2 regions of the Arthrobacter sp. 49Tsu3.1M3 genome follow, and region 1 is predicted to be linked to the other one. Evidence: predicted binding sites of a transcription regulator. Region 1 holds the regulator's gene; the other holds the start of a gene.

The links. The regulator LexA, encoded in region 1, represses DNA repair genes until DNA is damaged. The targets are predictions, from matches to a motif close to TCGAACANNTGTTCGA.
Region 2: the regulator LexA is predicted to act here: its motif matches at 2,823-2,838, upstream of B5X90_RS14515 (DUF6504 family protein).

The regions. Positions count from the first base shown of each region.
Region 1 is NZ_FUZD01000004.1:53,084-60,149, forward strand. Features, by position in the region: gene B5X90_RS06850 (histidinol-phosphate transaminase) at 1-321, opposite strand, end outside; gene B5X90_RS21575 (LysM peptidoglycan-binding domain-containing protein) at 389-874, opposite strand; gene lexA (transcriptional repressor LexA) at 1,236-1,985, shown strand; gene B5X90_RS06865 (ATP-dependent DNA helicase) at 2,097-4,247, opposite strand; gene hflX (GTPase HflX) at 4,240-5,838, opposite strand; gene B5X90_RS06875 (class I SAM-dependent methyltransferase) at 6,402-7,016, shown strand; gene dapF (diaminopimelate epimerase) at 6,997-7,066, opposite strand, start outside.
Region 2 is NZ_FUZD01000014.1:32,908-39,973, forward strand. Features, by position in the region: gene B5X90_RS14510 (DNA polymerase III subunit alpha) at 1-2,401, opposite strand, end outside; gene B5X90_RS14515 (DUF6504 family protein) at 2,398-2,733, opposite strand; gene B5X90_RS14520 (hypothetical protein) at 2,920-3,306, shown strand; gene B5X90_RS14525 (chorismate mutase) at 3,314-3,640, opposite strand; gene B5X90_RS14530 (VOC family protein) at 3,655-4,077, shown strand; gene B5X90_RS14535 (SOS response-associated peptidase) at 4,144-4,890, opposite strand; gene B5X90_RS14540 (mycoredoxin) at 5,155-5,412, shown strand; gene B5X90_RS14545 (S-(hydroxymethyl)mycothiol dehydrogenase) at 5,545-6,630, shown strand; gene B5X90_RS14550 (MBL fold metallo-hydrolase) at 6,627-7,066, shown strand, end outside.

The DNA.
Region 1 (7,066 bases):
GAAGGCCTGGAGGATTTGCTGAAGGACCTCGTTGGAACCGTTCGCGGCCCAGATGTTCTCCGCGCCCAGCCCATGGCCAAGGTATTCTGCGAGGGCTTCGCGCAACTCGGTGAACTCGCGGTCCGGATAGCGGTTCAGCCCGGCTGCGGCGGCGCTCACGGCCTCTGTGATCGCGGCGCGGACATCGGCCGGGACCCCATGGGTGTTCTCGTTGACGTTGAGCAGGATGGGGACGTCCAGCTGCGGCGCGCCATACGGACGCAGGCCACGCAGATTGGTTCGGAGGGGCAGTCGGTTGAGGCGCTCAAGCTGGTCAGTCACGTGACCAGTTTAAGTGGTAGCGGGACGGGCGCTGAAACTGTGACGCCCGCGACGGCACCCGAGGTGGTTACTTGGACGGGACGAACAGCTGCTGGCCCGGCATCACACGCGCGGCGTCCAGATTGTTCAGCTGCACGATGTCGGCCACGACGTCGCGGGGATCGCGCTCCGGAGCCACCGACCCGGCAATGGCCCAGAGGGACTCCCCTGGTTGGACTGTGACGGATACGGTCGGAGTCACCGAGAGCTGGTCCGCGGAATCTGCCGCTTTCGCGGGAGCGTTGAGGAATCCGCTGAAGGACAGGACGAACGCCGCCAGCAGGATCAGGGGGACGCCGAAAAAGACGAAGCGTCCGCGCCGGGTGAGCCGCAGCGGCGGCTGCTTGGTCCGGCCGGCGGAAACCGCAGCCGTGGCTCCTCGCGGCGCCTGCGACGGTGCGGAGCCGCGGCGCCGGGCGTTGAGCGGGTACACGTTGCCGTGACGGGAGCTGCCGCGGTGGCGGGTCGTGACGCCCTGAATGTTGGTGCCGTCAAACGCGCTTGAAACTGACATGAACTGAGCCCTCCTGGACCATAAGTTGCCGCCCGGCGTACTCACGTACTCGCCGCCAACCGGCCGAACCTTCGAACATAGAACCGAACATCGCTTGCGAACCCAGATCGTCGGAATCGAACACATATTCGAATCTTGCTATGTCTGTTTTAGCACTTACTAACGAACGATGTCGAGACTCGCTAGAACAAATGTTTGAAAAAGGTCTGTGGCTGGCCTATTTTTGAGGGACAGGACAACCACTTTCGAACTCCCGTGGGAGTTCATTCGTAGTTGATCAGCAGGGTCTGACATTTCAGGCCGGAAGTTCCCGGTGACAGCAGCCACGGCAGCCGGGCGGAACGGAAAGGCGTTGGCGAACATGGCAGCACAAGCCACCGGCGGCAGGGCCACCCCACGGAGCCCGCAGCCCGCCCGGGCCCCCAAGAGCCTCACCGTCCGGCAAAAGAAAATCCTGGAGACCATCCAGCGGTCCGTTACGGACAAGGGCTATCCGCCGTCCATGCGGGAAATCGGCGACACCGTCGGTCTCGCCAGCCTGTCGAGCGTGACCCACCAGCTCTCCCAACTGGAAAAGCTCGGCTACCTGCGGCGTGATCCGAAGCGGCCCCGGGCCATGGAAGTGCTCATGCCGCTGACCCTGGACGAGGGGACCACGCCGATATCGGGTATCGAGAAGTCCAGCCCCTTGCGGGCCGTCGGCGGCCTGTCGGTAACCGAGCTCGCCAGCGCCACTGACACGGCAATGGTGCCGTTCGTCGGACGCATCGCCGCCGGCGGGCCGATCCTCGCGGACCAAGTGGTGGAGGACGTCATGCCGCTGCCCCGCCAGCTCGTGGGCCATGGCGAACTCTTCATGCTCAAAGTGGCCGGTGATTCGATGATCGACGCCGCCATCTGCGACGGCGACTGGGTGGTTGTCCGCCGCCAGGGTGATGCCGTGAACGGCGACATCGTTGCCGCCCTGCTGGACGACGAAGCCACTGTCAAGACATTCCGCCAGCGCGACGGCCACACCTGGCTGTTGCCGCAAAACACCCAGTACGAGCCCATCCTGGGCGACCACGCCGTCATCATGGGCAAGGTCGTCTCGGTGCTGCGCTCGCTCTAAACTGCGTTCGCTCTAAACCGCGCTCCCTTTAGCCAACCCACGCCAGGCCGCCAGTTCGGAGCGGCCACCCCGCGGCGGATTTCCGCGCAGGGTGGCGGCCCGGTTTGGGGCCTAGGCCTTCGCGGAGTCTTTCGCCAGGCGCTTCAGGGCTGCCATGGCTATCGATGAATCGGTGGTGGGCCAGAACGGCGGCAGCGCGGCGCGCAGGAAGCCGCCGTAACGCTCCGTGGAGAGCCGTGAATCCAGCACAGCCACCACGCCCTTATCCGAGGTCGAGCGGATCAGCCGACCCGCGCCCTGCGCGAGGCGGATGGCTGCGTGCGTCGCCGAGACTGCCATGAAGCCATTGCCGCCGGCCTGGGCAACGGCCCGCGAACGTGCCGTCATCAGCGGGTCGTCCGGCCGCGGGAAGGGAATCCGGTCGATGACCACCAGCCGGCAGGACACGCCAGGGACATCGACGCCCTGCCAGAGGGACATGGTGCCGAACAAACACGTGTCAGGTTCGTCGGCAAACTGCCGCACGAGCGCCGTCATGGTCGATTCCCCCTGGCACAGGATGCTGAGGCCCAGCCGGGGCCGCATAGCCTCGGCTGCTTCCTCTGCGGCGCGCCGCGAGGAGAACAGGCACAGGGCGCCCCCGCCGGAGGCGCGGATCAGCTTCTCAAGTTCGTCCAGGGCCTCGGGGGACGTTCCTCGGCCGGGTTTGGGCAGGTGCCGGGCGACGTAGAGGATGCCCTGCTTCGGGTAGTCGAACGGGGAGCCGACGTCGACGCCGGTCCAGCTCGGGGCGCCGTTGCCAACCAGGCCCAGGCCGCCGGCGGCGGGTTCGAAGGCAGCGCCGATGGCCAGTGTGGCCGAGGTCAGGATGACGGTGTGGTCCGCGAACAGGCCCTCGCGCAACCGTCCTGCGACGCTCAGCGGGGCGACATTGATCAAGGCCGGCGCGCTCTCGTCCGGCTGGGAATAGCCCTGCGCCGGGTCGAAGCTGCTGTTGCGCGAGAACCACACGACTTCGCGGTTTTCGCGCGCGGCCAAGAGGCGTTCACAGAGTTCCAGGATCACCATGAGGCGCGAGCGGGCCAGCTGCCGTCCGCCGTCCGCCGTCGTCGAGCTGTCCCCCTTGGAATCGGACAGCGCGGCGCGGCACGCGTCGCGCAGCTGGTCGATGCAGTCAAGCTGCTCGCTGTTCAGGCCATTGGGCATCAGCCCGCTGGGGACGCCGTCGATGGCCAGCTCCAGGTGGGCAACGGCATTGTTCAGCGCATCCACGGTGATGCCCGTGTGCTTCCGGGCCCCGGACGCGGCGGCGTGCACCATCGCCACGGAGAGCTGGCCAGTGACCGCACCCGTGACGCGGTCCTGAAGTTCGTGTGCTTCGTCCACCACGACGACGTCGTACTCGGGCAGCACCGCCAGGCCCTCGAAGGCACTGACGGCGAGCATGGCGTGGTTGGTGACCACGACGTCGGCATCGGCGGCGTTCTGCCGTGCCAGCTCGCTGAAGCATTCGGCCGCGAGCGGGCATTTCTGCGCACCGAGGCACTCCATGGAGGTGACCGAGACCTGGCGCCAGGCCCGGTCCGTGACGCCGGGCATGAGCTCGTCGCGGTCCCCCGTGGCGGTTTCCTCGGCCCATTCGCGCAGGCGGACAACTTCCTTGCCCAGCTGGGAGGACGGCCCGCCAAGTGCGGCAGCGAAATGCGGCACGCTGGTGTCTTCGCCGAGGGAAAACAGCTGTCCCTCGGAAGGTTCTTCGGACGGGAACCCGCCCTCGAGTTTGTGCCGGCAGACGTAGTTGGACCGGCCCTTGACCAGGGCGACCTTGACGGGCCGCTCCAGGGCAGGCGTGATGGTCTTGAGCAGCCTGGGCAGGTCACGGCCCACAATCTGCGTCTGCAGCGCCAGGGTGGCGGTGGAGACCAGCGTGGGTTTGTTGCTGGTCAGCGAATGCGCGATCAGCGGAATCAGGTAGGCCAGCGACTTGCCGGTGCCGGTGCCGGCCTGGACCAGCAGGTGGTCGCCGCTATCTATCGCGCGCGCCACCTGCCGGGCCATTTCATGCTGGCCATCGCGGCTCTGACCGCCCATGCCGGACACGGCACGGTCGAGCAGCTTTACAACAAACTCCTCGCCGGCCGCGCCAGCAACCGAACCGGCGCCGGTGTCTGCTTCGGCTGATCCAGCTTCAGCTGGATCGGCGTCAGTTGAATCGGCGTCTGCCGGTTCGGCGTCGGCCCTGGTCACCGCGGCCTCAGTCATTGCTGATGAAGGGATCCAGTTCGGCGGCGAGTCCTTCACGAACCATCACCACGGCGCGGGTCCCGGTTTCCTCGTGGTCGAGGCTGAGGATCTCGGCGTCGCTTTCGTGGAGCTTGCTGATCAGATCCCCGCGGTTGTACGGGATGAGCAGTTCAAGCTTCACGCTGGGCCGCGGAATGCCGTCGCTGATGGCCTTGAGCAGTTCCGGAATGCCTTCGCCGGTGCGGGCCGAGACCACCACGTGGCGCGGCTCGCGCTGCTTGAGCCGTTCGACCACGAACGGGTCAGCGGCGTCGGCCTTGTTCAGGACAATGATTTCCGGAACCTTGCGCGCGTCGACTTCGCTGAAGACCGTCCGGACAGCGGCGATCTGGCCTTCCGGATCCGGGTGCGAGACGTCCACGACATGCAGGATCAGGTCAGAGTCGGCCACCTCTTCCAGCGTGGAGCGGAATGCCTCCACGAGCTGGGTGGGCAGGGAACGGACAAAGCCCACGGTGTCGGCCAGGGTGTATCCCAGCCCGTCAGCGGTTTCGGCCTTGCGGACGGTGGGGTCCAGGGTGGCGAACAGGGCGTTTTCCACCAGCACCCCGGCATCGGTCAGCCGGTTCAGCAGCGAGGACTTCCCGGCGTTGGTGTACCCGGCGATCGCGACAGAAGGCACGGCATTACGACGGCGGTTGGCGCGCTTCGTTTCCCGGGCAGGCTTCATGGCGGCGATTTCGCGCCGCAGCTTGGCCATCCGGGTGCGGATCCGACGGCGGTCCAGTTCGATCTTGGTCTCACCGGGACCACGCGAGCCCATGCCGGCACCGGCGCCGCCCACCTGGCCACCGGCCTGGCGGGACATCGACTCACCCCAGCCGCGCAGGCGCGGAAGCAGGTATTCGAGCTGAGCGAGCTCCACCTGTGCCTTGCCTTCACGGCTCTTGGCGTGCTGGGCGAAAATGTCCAGGATCAGCGCTGTGCGGTCAATGACCTTGACCTTGACGATGTCCTCCAGGCCGCGCCGCTGGGACGGGGCCAATTCGGCGTCGACGACGACGGTGTCGGCGCCGGTGGACATCACGATGGCCTTGAGCTCCTGTGCCTTGCCGGAGCCGAGGAATGTCCCGGGATCGGGCTTGGCGCGCCGCTGGACGAGCCCGTCGAGGACCTCGGAGCCGGCCGTCTCAGCGAGGGCGGCAAGTTCGCGCAGGGAGTTCTCGGCGTCCGCGAGGGTGCCCTCGGTCCAGAGGCCGGCCAGGACGACGCGCTCAAGGCGCAACTGCCGGTATTCGACCTCTGTGACGTCTTCGAGTTCGGTGGACAGGCCGGCCTTGCGGCGCAGTGCGTGCCGTTCCTCAAGGTCCTGCTGGTCGCCGTCGAAGTTGGTGTAGACCTCGTCCAGGCGGGAGATGGCCTGCGCCTTGCCGAGCACCGACGTCGGGCTGTTGGTACCAGCGCCGGCGGCGGTGCCGTGGCTGGTGCCGCCGCCGCGGCCTGGGGCGGGGGTGTCCTTGGAAAGGATCCGGTCGATTACAGCTTGAATCTCCTCAGGGCTCATGTCCTGGGCTGCTGAATCGGGTCCGGTGTTGGGGTGGCTGGTCATGGTCTCCTTTAAAGGTTCGGCTCTTTCACAATAGTGCCGATTGTTGCTCTGTGGGGCGGTATTCGCGCTGGGCTGACGGCGGGGGGTCATGCGGGCCTCCTGGAATGCCTGCGGCAACGGCGCCGGGGCAGGGCTGGCTCCGTGCGGAGCGGCGGCTGGGTGAGGATGGGAGCGGCAAGAAATGCGCGCGGCTGTGGGGAACACAGTGAGGTAGTTGTCGTCCGCTGGGCCTCGGATCAGCCGAGGAGTGCCGCGCCCCTGAAACACGGTGCCTGAGAAACACGGGCACCGCGCAACACACGTCTGGGAAACAGAGTGTCTGGGACAGCGGCTGGATTCCAAGTGGTGCGGGGGCCCGCGGGTGAGAAAACTCACCCTGCAATGGCGCACTCAGCGGAAGGCGTTTACCTGCGTCGCTACGGAGTCCCTCGAGTCCCTGACAAAGGACGGGACGGGACCGTGCCGGCTACTTGGAGATCAGGATCATGTTTTGTAGCGTAGCAGACGCCGGCGCCCCGGCCCGGTTTCCCATACGGGCTGGCCGCGAACTAATCTGGCCCATTATGGAGTCTGCACACTATTTCAGCGCCCAGCCGGCCGGGCCCTTCACCCGTAAGCCGCTCACCGTGGATCTTGCCGGTGAGACGCGCCGGCTGCAGACGTCCTCGGGGATCTTCAGCCCGGACGGGATCGACAAGGGAACGGCCGTGCTGCTCGCCGATGTCCCGGCGCCGTCGCCGCAGGGCAACCTGCTGGATATCGGCTGCGGTTGGGGACCGATCGCCCTGACCATGGCCCTGCGGGCACCGCACGCCCAGGTCTACGCGGTGGACGTGAACGAACGCTGCGTGACCCTGACCAATGAAAACGCCGGGCTGTTGGGGCTGCGCAACGTATCCGCCAGCACGCCGGACGCCGTGGACCCCGACCTGCGCTTTGACACCATCTGGTCCAACCCGCCGATCAGGATCGGCAAGGATGAGCTTCATGCCCTCCTGCGCCTGTGGATTCCCAGGCTGGCGCCGGGCGGATCGGCCTGGCTCGTGGTCCAGAAAAACCTCGGCTCGGACTCGCTGCAGCGCTGGCTCTCGGCGGAGCTCGACGCCAGCTTCAACGTGACCCGGGAGAGCACGTCGAAGTCGTTCCGGATCCTTCGAATCAGGAAAGCGTCCCGCTAGCGACGATCACGGCCGGGCCGCTGAGTTCGACGTGTTCGTGCCCCTCCGGG
Region 2 (7,066 bases), on a different contig from region 1:
TCAGCGTGCCCCAGACCTTGTCCACCACTTCGGGACTGTAGTTCCGGGCACGCGCCTCCTTCCGGAAGAACTCCTCAACCCTGGCTTCAAGCACTTCATTGCCCAGCGCACGGCGGAACTCGTCGGCCCGCGCCAGCCCGCACCCGGTCATGACGTCGAAGGTCTTGAGGATTTGTTCGTGGAAGACCGTGACCCCGTGGGTCTCTTTCAGGACAGGCTTGAGGTCGGGATGCGGGTAGACCTCGGGGGCGAATCCGTGCCGGTGCTCCAGAAAGGGCCGGACCATGTCGGATTTCATCGGACCCGGGCGGAACAGCGAGATGTCAATGATGAGATCGTTGAATTCCCGGGGGGCCAACTTGCCGATCAGTTCGCGCTGGCCAGGGGACTCGATCTGGAAGCAGCCCAGGGTGTGGGTGCTGCGGATCAGTTCATAGGTTGGCTCGTCATCGAGCGGGACCGCGTTGAGGTCGATGCGCCCGTCCACTGAGATGTAATCCGGCCCCGTCCCGTCCGGCCCGGCCGGATGCGCACCGGCGGCCATCACCTCGGCCTTGGAGGGGTGGAGCCGGATCACCTCCCGGACGGCGAAGGCCATGGCGCTCTGCATCCGGACGCCCAGGACATCGAGTTTGAGCATGCCCATGGGGTCCATGTCGTGCTTGTCGAACTGGCTCATGGGCAACCCCAGGCCGCTGGGCTGCACGGGGGTGCGGTCCAGCAGGGTGGCGTCGCCGAGGATGACGCCGCAAGGGTGCATGGAGATGTGGCGGGGCAGCCGGTCCAGCCGCTCCGTGAGGTCCACCAGCAGGTCCAGCTGCTGGTTCTCGAAGTAGCCGCGTTGCTCCACCCGGTCCGCGAATTCCTTCAGCTCGGGTTTCTCCACGAGGGCTTCGCGGAAGTGCCGGGCCGAGAACCGCCACAGCTGCTTGGCGATTTCCCCGACCTCGCCGTCGTCCATGCCCAGGGCCAGGCCGGCGTCGCGCACGGCACCGCGGGCGCGGTAACCGTTCTGCATGCTCATCAGCGTGACGCGTTCGGCTCCGAAGCGCTCAAAGATCTTCCGGTAGACGTTGTGCCGTTCGGCGCTTTCGACGTCGATGTCGATGTCCGGCAGCGTGGCACGGTCGCGGGAGAGGAAGCGTTCAAAAATGAGGTCGTGCTGGAGCGGGTTCACCTGGCTGATGTCGATCAGGTAGTTGACCAGGCTGGAGGCCCCCGAACCGCGCGCGGCCGCCCGGACGCCCAGTGCCAGGATCATCCGGGAGACCTCTGCGACGGTCAGGAAATACGAGGCGAAGCCCAGCGAGTCGATGATCCGGAGCTCGTGTTCCAACCTGGCCCGCAGCTGCTGTTCCCGCTGCCCGGAAATGCCCGGGAAGCGGCGGCCGATGCCGGCCTCACACCGCAGGGTAAGTTCGGCGAGCGCGTCGCCGTCGATCCCGATCACCGAGGCCTCCGGGACCACGGGCTGTTTCCAGCCCATGTCGGCTTCAGGATCCATGCGGCAGCGGTCCGCGAGCGCCTCGGTCTGGGCCAGGAGCCGCTTGAGGTCCGCTGTGCCGTAGCCGGCGGCGTGGATGATCTCCTTGCCCAGCTGCAGCATCCGGGCCGCCGATTTGAGCCAGCCCTGCCCGTTGGGCTGCAGCAGCGGGGCGGCGGAGAGCTCGGGGAGGGATTTCAGCGTCCGGGCCGAGTCCAGCACATCGGCGGTGGCCGCGCCGTCCTCAGCCACGTACCGCACGGCGTTGCTCAACACGGCGGGCACCCCGTGTTCTGCGGCGAGTTTGAGCATGCGCACCGCGTGCGCGGTGCTCAGCGGTTCCCCGGGCGGGCTGAGCTGGGACACCACCTCTGCCGCCAGCGTTCCGGGGGGCATGGCGTCCAGCCAGCGTTTGAACAGGGTGCGGGGCCGCAGGTAGCGCCGGCCGCCCATGGCCCGGCCGACGTCGGAGTCCGGGCCGATCAGCACTGTCAGGACCGGCTTCAGGGTTTCCGGGTGCAGGGTGCGGGAGGCCAGTTCCGCCCGGGTGACCGCCACCGGCACTACTCCCCCGGCCTTGCCCGTGGTGCGGGCGTGGGCGTCGGAGATCAGCCGGCACAGCGCCCGGTAGCCCGCACCGTTGTTGCGTCCGTGCGCCAGCACGACGACGCGTCCCCCGAGCTGGGTGCGGTGGTCGCCGTCGTCGTCAAAGACCGCAAGGTCCACCCCGACGATTGCATCCAGCCCGGCGGCCATGCACGCCTTCAGGTGCTTGACGGTCCCGTACAGGCCGTCACGGTCCGTACAGGCCAGTGCGGTGGCGCCGTCTGCGGCGGCCGCAGCCGCAAGCTCATCCGGCCAGGAGACGCCGTAGTGGGCGCTGAACGCGGTGGAGACGTGCAGATGGGTGAAGGTCATGCTGATTCGGGCTTCCGGAGGGGCTGCAGGGCGTCGTGGATCTTCAGGAGCCGCCACCGGCCGCTGCCGACATGCCGGGTCAGGTCAAGGGTGAGGGTGGACTCCGCGGCATGATCCCCGGCCGCACGCACCTGGACCCGCCAGATCTCGTGATCCACCAGGCCCGCCCCGCTTCCGAGTGGCGCCCGGCGTTCCTCGGCCCACCACTGGCGGCGTTCGTACCAGCGGACGGGATCCGCGCAGACCGTGTAGCGCCGGCCGGCCCAGTCGAGGCGCAGTGGCTGGCCGGAAGGCGTGCAGACGACATCCACGGACTCGCTGAAAATGCCCACGTTGCCTCCCGACCCAGTCCGGGCTGGAGCCGGCCCAGTTCCCGCTTCGACTTCCTACGTCCATTCCGCTTTCAAAGCAATGAGTTTATTCGAACATATCTTCGAATAAATAGAGTCTACGCCGCGGAGCCGGCAAAACCCAGATCGGGGGTGGACGGACGATTGCACAGGTAGCAGGATTGAGCCATGAGCTCCCATATCGCACTCCTGAAGCACGTAAAGATCGCCGCCAAGAATTCAACCTTGGTGGCGACCTTCGATATAGACGGAAATATCCCGGGGCAGGGCGCCTACGTGGTGGGCCTGCTGGCAGCCGGGCCGGACTACTCCCATCAGCGCAGACTGGGCATTGAGTTCATGAACGGCGAGGCCGTGTCCTTCTACTACTTCAACCATGACGGCACGGAAGAGAACTTCGACCTCAAAGGCGTGGAACACTCAGGAAACACCATCACGGGAAACTTCCCCATCGCGACTGTGCTTGGCCTGCCCAAGGGCCATCTCATGACGGCCTTCAGCGATTGTGACGGCCGGGACTACCAGGCCAACGTGCCTGTCGAAGAAGCCCTCTAGGCAACTTCTAGGAGCTGGACTTATACACTTCCAGCTCGAGCGTGATGAAGGCATCGATCATCGCCCGGTAGGTCTTCTCGACTAGTTCGACGTCGATGTCCTTCTTTTCCGCCGTGGCGCGGACGTGTTCGATGACCCGCTCCACACGCCCGGGCGCACGGACCTCGGCGCTGTCCGCCTTGAGGGTCCCGGCGATCCGGATCAGCCGTTCCCGGCGCCCGATCAAGGACACGATCTGCTCGTCCACCTCGTCAACAGCCACCCGCACGGCGGCGAGCTGTTCGCGGTCGGCCTGGGCGGCCTTGTCGTCTGCGTGATTTGTGGGCATGTGCATGACAGTATCGAAAGATGCAGCCACGAGTCGACTTCATATCGCTAGGTGTCCGCAGTGTTGACGCCTCTCGCCGCTTCTACGTCGATGGCCTCGGATGGCCGGTCCACCGGGAAGTCCCCGGGGAGGTGCTCTTCATCCAGGTCAACCACGGCCTCATCCTCTCGCTCTGGGACGCGGGTCAAATGCAGTCCGAGGCGGCCACCGATCCCCCTGCCGGCATTGCGTGCATCACGCTCAGCCACAACCTGGCCGGCACGGCGGACGTCGACCGGGTGATGGCCGAAGCCGAGACCGCGGGAGCCCGCATCGTTGCAGCGCCGAAGACCCAGCCGTGGGGCGGCTACACCGGCTACTTCGCCGATCCCGACGGCTACCGCTGGGAAGTCGCGTTCAACCCCGACTGGTCGGTCGACGGCGGCGGCAAAGTAACGCTCTAACCTCAGGTGGCCAGCGCCCCATGCCGGGGCAGCGCCGGGCAGCCGCCAGACAGGCCGGGGCACCCGCTAAAACAGGCTCCCCACCGGCTGGATGAGTTCCGGCGAGTCATTCCTGACGTTCCCGACGGCAGTGCCGACGGCGTCGATCGTCCAGCCTTCCGCGACGTCGTGCGCCCCGGCCCGGACCAGATCCACGAGCCCGGCCGCGTCATCGGCCTGCGGGTCCAGCCAGGTCTGCATGGTCTCGCGGTTCATGGGCAGCGGAACCCTGTCGTGCAGCGCGGTCAGCTCGGCCAGCATCCCCCCGGCGTAGCCCTCCGGCGGCGAGTCGGTGGTCATGATCGAGGTCGAGAGCATCCAGCGCTCCGGGTCGCCCTCCGCCTTGGACGGGTCCCGCCACCACTCATAGAGCCCAGCGAAAACAATGGGGCGTCCGTCCTTGGGATGGACATAGTAGGGCTGCTTGGTGCGGCCCTCACCCTTCCACTCGTAATAGCCATCCGCCGGGACGGCGCAGCGACGGGCGCGGGTCGCTTTCCGGAAGGCGGGCTTCTCCAGCACGGTCTCGCTGCGGGCATTGATCATCTTGGACCCGATGCCCGGGTCCTTGGCCCAGGACGGCACCAGGCCCCAGCGCGCAATGTGCAGTTGGCGGACCGGCTCTCCCTCCACAAGGCGTTCGAGCAGGATCGGCACATCCGCCGTCGGGGCCACGTTCCACGACGGCGGAATCGCGATCTCATCCTCCAGCGCGGCATCGAACTCGGCCAGCAGGTCTCCGACGGCCCGGGCCATCACGTAGCGTCCACACATGGCACCAGCATGCCACCGCACCCATCCCATGTCATCCGCCCACCCTCCCGGCCGAGCCCGCCCGAGGTCGCCGGAAACCTGCGAATTCGCCGGAGCTTTGCGGCGACTCCGCCGCTTTCCCGCGAATTCGCGTCCGACGCCATCGTGGGTAACGCGCCTGCGGGAATAGCGGGCTGCGGGGTACGGTTGTTGGCAGTGACGTACGACTTCAGTGGGCGCCCGGCCCGACACGCCGGCCCCAACCACCAGCTTGAGGAGAACTTCGTGGACTTCACCCCCGAATCCGGCACCATCACCATGTTTTCGACCACGTGGTGCGGCTACTGCAACCGGCTGAAGAAGCAGCTGGACGCGCAGGGCATCGGGTACACCGAGATCAACATCGAGGAAGTCGAAGGCACGGCCGATCTCGTCGAGCAGCTCAACGGAGGCAACCGCACCGTCCCCACCGTGCTGTTCCCCGACGGCACCGCCGCCACCAATCCCTCCGCAGCTGAGGTCAAGAGCCGGCTCGCCGCCTAGGCCCTTCCTGCGTCCTAGGACACCACCACACCACGACGGCGCGGCCTCCCAAGGGCCGCGCCGCCGCCCGTTGTGCCAGCAACCAGTAAGTTGTGCCAGCAATCCGCGTTCCAGAGCAGAGGAGCTTGTTTCATGGTCCATAAGGTCAAAGCCGCAGTAGTCCGTTCCAAGAATGCCGACGTCACCCTGGAGACGATCCTGGTGCCGGACCCGGGCCCCGGCGAGGCCCTCGTGGACATCCTCACCTGCGGTGTCTGCCACACCGATCTGCACTACAAACAGGGTGCCATCAACGACGACTTCCCCTTCCTGCTCGGCCACGAGGCCACCGGCGTTGTCAGCGCCGTGGGACCTGATGTCACCGAGGTCGCCCCCGGGGACCGCGTGGTGCTGAACTGGCGGGCCGTCTGCGGCGAGTGCCGCGCCTGCCGCCGGGGCCAGCCGCAGTACTGCTTCAATACCCACAACGCCACCCAGAAAATGACGCTGGAGGACGGCACGGAGCTGACGGCCGCGCTGGGCATCGGCGCCTTCGCCGAAAAGACCCTCGTAGCGGCCGGCCAGTGCACCAAGGTGGACGACGACGCCGATCCCGCCGCCGTCGGCCTGCTCGGCTGCGGCGTCATGGCAGGCATCGGCGCGGCGATCAACACCGGAAACGTCCAGCGCGGCGATTCGGTCGCCGTGATCGGCTGCGGCGGAGTCGGCACGGCGGCCGTCGCCGGCGCGGCGCTCGCCGGCGCCACCACCGTGATCGCCGTCGACATCGACGCCAAGAAGCTCCAGCGCGCCAAGGACCTCGGCGCCACCCACACGGTGGACTCCGCCGCCGTCGACCCCGTTGAAGCGATCCGCGAACTGACCGGCGGTTTCGGCGCCGATGTGGTGATCGACGCCGTCGGCCGCCCGGAAACATACAAGCAGGCCTTCTACGCCCGGGACCTCGCCGGCACGGTGGTCCTGGTGGGTGTGCCGAGCCCCGAGATGACCCTGGAACTGCCGCTGCTGGATGTGTTCGGCCGCGGCGGCTCGCTGAAGTCCTCCTGGTACGGCGACTGCCTGCCTTCGCGTGACTTCCCCATGCTCATCAGCCTCTACCGGCAGGGCAAGCTGGACCTGGACGCCTTCGTGACGGAGCGGATCACGATCGACCAGATCGAGGAAGCCTTCACGAAGATGCACGCCGGCGCCGTGTTGCGCTCAGTGGTGGAGCTGTGAACGCCGGCCCTGCGGGCATCCGGATCGACCGGCTGGTGACCTCCGGGACGTTTTCCCTCGACGGCGGCACCTGGGATGTTGAGAACAACGTCTGGATCCTCGGGGACGACGCCGAATGCGTCATCATCGACCCGGCCCACGATCCCGCCGCTGTGGCCGCGGCCGTCTCGGGCAGGAAGGTCACGGCAATCCTGCTCACGCACGGCCACGATGACCACATCAGCGCCGTGGGCGAGGTCCGGGCGCTCGTGAACGCGCCCGTGTACCTGCACCGGGACGACTGGATGCTGTGGGAGCGGGTGTTCCCCGGCACCGAGCCTGACCACGCCATTGCCGACGGCGACACGTTCGACGTCGCAGGGGCAAGGCTCGTGGCACTGCACACCCCCGGCCACTCGCCCGGGTCCGTGTGCTTCCTTCTCGAGAGCGAGGGCAC